3 regions of the Cupriavidus sp. R6-3 genome follow, and region 1 is predicted to be linked to each of the others. Evidence: predicted binding sites of a transcription regulator. Region 1 holds the regulator's gene; each other region holds the start of a gene.
The links. The regulator FNR, encoded in region 1, switches genes on or off when oxygen is low (the NO sensors DNR and NnrR bind a similar motif). The targets are predictions, from matches to a motif close to TTGATNNNNATCAA.
Positions count from the first base shown of each region.

Region 2: a site for FNR is predicted at 1,200-1,213, ahead of AC6EI8_RS10640 (universal stress protein). Genes of this name have one in related genera too.
Region 3: a site for FNR is predicted at 848-861, ahead of hemN (oxygen-independent coproporphyrinogen III oxidase). Genes of this name have one in related genera too.

Region 1 covers NZ_JCBAJO010000303.1:44-2,305, reverse strand. Annotated here, with positions in the region: partial or broken gene AC6EI8_RS24430 (FixH family protein) at 1-169, shown strand, start outside; gene AC6EI8_RS24425 (hypothetical protein) at 376-645, shown strand; gene fnr (fumarate/nitrate reduction transcriptional regulator Fnr) at 860-1,588, opposite strand; partial or broken gene AC6EI8_RS24415 (sulfite exporter TauE/SafE family protein) at 1,689-2,262, shown strand, end outside.
Region 2 covers NZ_JCBAJO010000047.1:779-3,040, reverse strand. Annotated here, with positions in the region: gene AC6EI8_RS10650 (helix-turn-helix transcriptional regulator) at 1-350, opposite strand, end outside; gene AC6EI8_RS10645 (hypothetical protein) at 765-1,022, shown strand; gene AC6EI8_RS10640 (universal stress protein) at 1,322-1,759, shown strand; gene AC6EI8_RS10635 (serine/threonine protein kinase) at 1,847-2,262, opposite strand, start outside.
Region 3 covers NZ_JCBAJO010000071.1:686-2,947, reverse strand. Annotated here, with positions in the region: gene AC6EI8_RS13175 (UvrD-helicase domain-containing protein) at 1-644, shown strand, start outside; gene hemN (oxygen-independent coproporphyrinogen III oxidase) at 917-2,262, shown strand, end outside.

The DNA.
Region 1 (2,262 bases):
GTGGAAGGAACCGTGGCCGTGGCTGCTGATCAGCGGCCCGGCGCTGGCGATGATGGGCTGCGCGGTGACGATCTGGGTCGCGATGCAGCACGCGGATCGGCCCATCGTCGACGGCGTGGTGCGTCAGGGGCTGGTGATCCGGCAGGCGGCGACGCCGGCGGGGGCGGTGACGCCGGCAGCTGCGATGGCGGCTGCAATGGCGCCTGCAACCGCGGCTGCAACGGCGGCCGCAACGGAGGCCGCATCGGAGGCTGCAACGGAGGCTGCAACGGCGGCCGCAACGGAGGCTGCAACGGAGGCCGCAACGACGGCCGCAGCGGCGGTCGCCACGCGGCACGCGCGCGACGCAGTGACTTCCCACGCGGTGGCGCGGCCATGAAGGCGCGCTGGCTGATGTGGGTGCTGTGGCCCGCCTTCGTCGGCGCGGCCGTGGCCTTCGTGCTGGTGTTCTCGCTGATCGATCCGCGCGAGCTGCGGGTCTTCGGACGGCCGCTCGAGCTGTCGCACGGCGCGGTCTATACGATCGGCTTCGCCGTCGCGTGGGCGGTGTGCGCGCTGTCCAGCGCGCTGACGCTCTGCATGCTGCCGGCGTCGATCCTGGCGCCGATGTCGTCGCCGATGTCGGCGGCCGACGAACTGGAGTAGGGCGATGGCGAAGCCGGCGATGCGAGCGAAGCGCGCAATGGGGGCAAAGCCGGCAACGGGGGCGAAGCCGGCAACGGGGGCGAAGCTGGCAACGGGGGCAAAGCTGGCAACGGAGGCAAAGCTGGCAATGGGGGCAAAGCGGGCAATGTGGGCGATGTGGGCAATGTGGCCAATGTGGGCGATGGCGGCCGCCAGCGCCATCGCCGCGCGGGCTTCAGCAGGCCGTCTTTCCCAGCAGCTGGCGGATGCCGTCCATGTCGACCAGCTTGACGTGGCGCTGGCGGATCTGGATCAGCCCGGCTTCGGCGAAGCGCGAGAACAGGCGGCTGACGGTCTCGAGCTTCAGGCCCAGATAGCTGCCGATTTCTTCGCGGCTCATGCGCAGCACGAACTCGGACGGCGAATAGCCGCGTGCCGACAGGCGCTCGGACAGGCTGATCAGAAAGCCCGCCAGCCGCTCCTCGGCGCGCATCGAGCCCAGCGTGATCAGCATCATCTGGTCCTGCGTGATCTCCCGGCTCATCAGCCGCATGAACTGGTGCTGCAGCGACGGCAACGAGGCCGACAGCGTCTGGATCTCGTTGTAGCGCACTACGCAGACCTCGGTGTCTTCGAGCGCGGTCGCGTCCGACGCATGCCGCATCTCGGTCAGCCCATCGAAGCCGACCACTTCGCCCGGCAGATGAAAGCCCGTGATCTGCGCGCGGCCGTCTTCCATCGTCACGTGGGTCTTCAGCGTGCCGAAGCGGATCGCATAGACCGCGTCGAGGGGATCGCCGAGGCGATAGAGCGATTCGCCCTTGCGCACGCGCACGCGTTCCTGCACCAGCGTGTCCATCTTTTCGACGTCCTGCGCCGACATGCCGATCGGCAGGCACAGCTGCCCCAGCGAGCAGGTGGAGCAGCGGGTCGATTGGTCGTTGAGGGGGATGGCGTTCAGCAATTGGAATCCGCGCGAAAGGAGGGAGTTGCCATCGGCATCGCGATGGGCGTCAAGCGTGCGGGCATTCTACCGTGCTGCTCCCCGTCGAGGGGAGCGTGAGATGGCAATCGGCGTACTGGCAAGCGTGTTTCTGCTGGCGCTGTTGGGCGGTGTCCACTGTGCGGCGATGTGCGGCGGCATCGCGCTGGTGCTCGAAGGCGATGACGCGCGGCGGGCCGCGCCGGTGTCGTTGTACCGCAGCCGCGCGGCGTGGGTCCGCGAACTGCTGGTGCTGCATGCCGGGCGCCTGAGTGCGTACGCAATGCTCGGCGCCTTGCTCGGCGCGGTGGGCGCGACCGCGTGGAAGACGCAGTATCTGCCCGTGCAGCGCGCGCTGTTCGCGGTCGGCAGCGCCAGCCTGCTGCTTGCCGGACTATGGACGCTGGGCGGCGCGCAACTGGTGGGGAAGGCGCCGGGTGTGAACGCCGTGGCGCGGCGTCTGGCGGCAGCCTGGGCGCGTTGGGGCGGAAGGACCATCGCGCGGCAGGACGCGGGGCCGGTTCCGCACGGCACCAGCCGGCGTCTGCTGCGCCGCTATGCCGCCGGACTTGCGTGGGGACTGGTTCCCTGCGGCATGGTCTACGCCGCGCTCGCGCTGGCCTTGCTGGCCGGCAGCGCGGCGTCGGGCGCGCTGG
Region 2 (2,262 bases), on a different contig from region 1:
TGCCAGGCGATCCGGCCGGCGCAGCCTTCGCGGCCACGCCGCCGCAGCTGCGACTCGGCGGCATCGAACAACGGCCGCAGCAGGGTCGCCATCACCGAAGTGATCTGGCGGCCGGCGAACCGCTTCAGCACCTGCAGGGCGAGCGCCTCTTCGTCGCTGAGCCAGGTATCGGCGTTGGCCAGCACCTTGCCGGCACATTCGGCGCGGCGCCACATCAGGCCGCGCCCTTCCGCGCGGCACTCGGCCGAGCCGTCGGCGACCAGCAGCACCAGGCGCTGCTGCAGCACCTCGGCGGGCGGGTCGGCCACCTCCAGGGCGGTCAGGCCGCGTGCCACGTCCTGGGTGCTCATCCAGCGCCGGGGACCGCCGTCGTCAAGCAGGACGGAAAGAATGGAAACGTCGAGTTGCGAATCGAACTGGTGGGCCATAAAGCGCAATGAAAGGTTGGTCTGCGTGGGGAGAGCGAAGCCTATCAAGCGGGGCGTCCGGAAATGAAGGAAATGGACAAGGAACGACGGTTCCCGGCACGCACTTCGGCCCTCCGAATCGAAAGTGCGAGCAACAGCCTATGCGATGCGCGCCGGCACGCGGAGTGAGCAGCGCCCACGCCGGGCCCGCACAAGCATGCGCATTGTTAAAAACTTTGAATAACTGATACGAGGCGGTCGCGCGTTGCCTCCGGGATGTGAGCCTATTCTTCTCCCATCGGCTGACGACATCCCCAAGCAAAACGATTCTCAAAAATTCAACAACTGGAGAAAATCATGAAGATCACGACCGCCCGCCTGGTTCTCAGCGCTGCCATCGCCGGTACCGCCCTGCTGTCGCTGAACAGCGTGTTCGCCGCGCCGGTGCGCGGGTCGCATGCCGGCGACGACTATGGCTACACCTTCCGCGCGGTGGACCGCTTCGCCGAGGGCGCGCGCGCCTTCGACGTCTACGCGGAGGGCGCCCGCACGCACGACGTCTTCAGCGAGGGCGCGCGCTCCCGTGCCGACTATCCGGCGCCGATCGGCGAATGAAGGACGGGATGAAGGAAGGAATGAAGGAGCAAGCGATGAGCCTTCGAGACAATGCACTGATCGTCGCGGCGTGGATCGGCGCCTGCCTGGCCAGTGGCTGGCTGGTCACCTTTACGGGGCTGCTGCTGTCGCAATAAGTGCCGAGACGGGCATGAAGGTAGGCCAAGTGCCGAGTTTTTGACCGGAATCATGGCGAGATCGCCGCCTAGCTGCCATCATGAATTCAGCTAGGCAAGGCGCCGCCGAACCGCCTGGCCGTCGACAACGCCTGCAAGGCCCGTGATAGGAGAACCCTCGCCATGACCCATATCGTGCTCGCCACTGACGGCTCCGCCTTCAGCGACGCCGCCGCCCGCTTTATCGTCGAAGGGAAGCTGCTGCAGGGCGAAGTGACCGTGCATGTGGTGCACGTCGCCCCGGAGGTCACCGGACAGGTGCGCGCCTTCGTCAGCAAGGACGCGATCGACGACTGGCATCGTGAAGAGAGCGAGAAGGCAATGCGCTCGGTGTGCGACATCCTGGGCGCCGCGCAGCTGCGCGTGGAAAAGCATGCGCTGAGCGGCTTTCCGCCGGACCGGATCGTGGCGCTGGCCAAATCGGTGAACGCCGATGCGATCGTGATCGGCACCCATGGCCGCGGATCGTTCTTCGATGCGGTGCTCGGCTCGGTCGCGGGCCGCGTGGTGGCGCACGCGTCGTGCCCGGTCATCCTGGTGAAGGCACCGGACAAGGCCTGACGGCCCGACGCGGGGCCATTCAAAGGTAGAAGTGGGAGTAAGACCGGGCGCTGCCGCGGCGCCCGGGACAGTTGCCCGATCAGCCGTTCAGCTGGACCACAGCGGCGGCTCGTCCATCAGCGCGATCTGCTCGCGCAATTCGAGGATGCGGTCCTGCCAGTAGCGCGCCGTGCCGAACCACGGAAACGCCGCCGGAAACGCGGGATCGTTCCAGCGGCTCGCCAGCCAGGCGCTGTAGTGCAGCAGACGCAGGGTGCGCAAGGCTTCGACCAGATGCAGCTCGCGCGTCGAGAATTCGGCGAAGTCCTCGTAGCCGGCCACGATATCGGCCAGCTGGCTCTGCATCGAGGCGCGGTCGCCCTCCAGCAGCATCCACAGATCCTGTACCGCCGGGCCGGTCCGGCTGTCGTCGAAATCGACGAAATGCGGACCCGTGCTGCCGCCGCGGGCCTGATCCCCTTCGATCCACAGCAGATTGCCGCGATGGCAGTCGCCATGCAGCC
Region 3 (2,262 bases), on a different contig from region 1:
CGGCCACCGAGGTGCTCGACGACCTGATGGAAGGCATCCACTACGAAGCCTATCTGTACGACACATTCGACGAGCGCCAGGCCCAGGCCAAATGGACCAATACGCTCGAGTTCCTCGACTGGCTCAAGCGCAAGGGCACCAAGCCGGAGGCCGCCGATGGCGAGGCGACCGGCTTCGACACCGCCGATGGATTTGGCGACGAGGGCAAGAACCTGCTGGAGCTGACGCAGACCGTCGCGCTGATGAGCATGCTCGAAGGCCGCGAGGAAGATCCCGACGCGGTTCGGCTGTCGACGCTGCACGCGTCCAAGGGCCTCGAGTATCCGCATGTGTTCCTGGTCGGCGTGGAGGAGGGCATCCTGCCGCATTGCCGCGAGGACGAGGACCTGAGCGACGAGAAGATCGAGGAAGAGCGCCGCCTGATGTATGTCGGCATCACGCGCGCGCAGCGCAGCCTGCATATCAGCTGGTGCAAGAAGCGCAAGCGCGCGCGCGACACCTACTCGTGCCAGCCGTCGCGCTTCATCGGCGAGATGAAGCTCGAGGAGGCCCCGGCACCGAAGGACGAGACGCCGGCGATGAGCCCGAAGGACCGGCTGGCGGGCCTGAAGGCGCTGCTCGGCACCAAGGCCGCCACCGGCTGAAGCGGCTGAGGGGGCTGAGGGGGCTGAGGGGGCTGAGGGGCTGAGGCGCAGCGCCGGGTACGCCCGTCCCTTCGTATCGGCGTCGATACAAGGCAGCCAGGGCCTGCAACATCCGGCTGCTACGGTGGCGGATCGCCGATCGGACTTTGAGGGCGCAGGCGCGTGGCGCCGAAGCGCCGAGAGAACAGCCGAATCGCCGGCCCTTGATGTCGATCAAGTCCTGCGCACGCTGGTCTGGCTAGCATCGAAGCGGATTCCTCAGAAGGCCGCCGATGGCAACGACCGTTCCGCATTTCGCTTCCGAAGCCGTTCCCGAAGTCCCTGCCGAAGCCGCTTCCCCAGCCGCTCAGCATGCCGCCATCCGCCGCGGCGATCTCGCCGATTTCCGCGCGCTTGCGGAACGCATCGACGTGAACGGACCGCGCTACACCTCGTATCCGACCGCCGACCGCTTCGATGCGGGGTTCGGCGACGAGGGGTATCTGTCCGCGCTGGACGACTGCCGGGCAGGGGGCGCCGCCGCGCCGCTGTCGCTCTATCTGCATATCCCCTTCTGCGAGAACATCTGCTACTACTGCGGCTGCAACAAGATCATCACGCGCGACCACGGCCGCAGCGCGCGCTACGTTCGCTACCTGGCGCGCGAGATGGCGCTGGTGGCGGCCCGGTTGGACGAGCGCCGGGCCGTCGTGCAATCGCACTGGGGCGGCGGTACGCCGACCTTCCTCGACCCCGGGGAAATGCGGCAGGTCATGGCGGCGCTGCATCGGCACTTCGATCTGCGGCCGGACGGCGAGCACTCGATCGAGATCGATCCGCGCCGCGTCGACGACGAACGGATGGCGCTGCTCGCCGAGCTCGGCTTCAACCGCGTCAGCCTAGGCGTGCAGGACTTCGACCCCGAGGTCCAGGCCGCGATCCATCGCGTGCAGCCGGTGGAGGACACGCGCCGCGTGGTCGCCGCTTCCCGACGGCTCGGCTTCCTGTCGATCAGCATGGACCTGATCTACGGCCTGCCGCACCAGACGGCGGCCCGCTTCGGCGCCACCATCGAGCGGGTGCTGGAGATGCGGCCCGACCGCCTGTCGCTGTACAGCTACGCGCATCTGCCGCATGTCTTCAAGCCGCAGCGTCGGATCGACGAGGCCGCGATGCCGTCGGCCGGCGAAAAGCTGGACATCCTGGTCTCGGCCATCGAGCGGCTGACCGCGGCCGGCTATGTCCATATCGGCATGGATCACTTCGCGCTGCCCGACGACGCGCTCGCCCGCGCCCAGCGTGAGGGACGGCTGCAGCGCAACTTCCAGGGCTATGCGACCCATGCCGGCCATGACCAGCTCGGCTTTGGCATCTCGGCGATCGGCGCGGTCGCCGGCCGCTACGTGCAGAACGCCCGCACGCTGGACGCGTACTACGGCGCGCTCGATGCCGGCAGGCTGCCGGTGCTGCGCGGCCATGTCTGCGACGCCGACGACCGGGTGCGCAAGGACATCATCGGTGCGCTGATGTGCGATGGCGAACTGGATACCGCAGAGGTCGCGTGCCGGCACGGCATCGACTTCGACGCCGAGTTTGCCGCCGAGCGGGCGGAACTTACGTCGCTGGCCGCGCAGGGGCT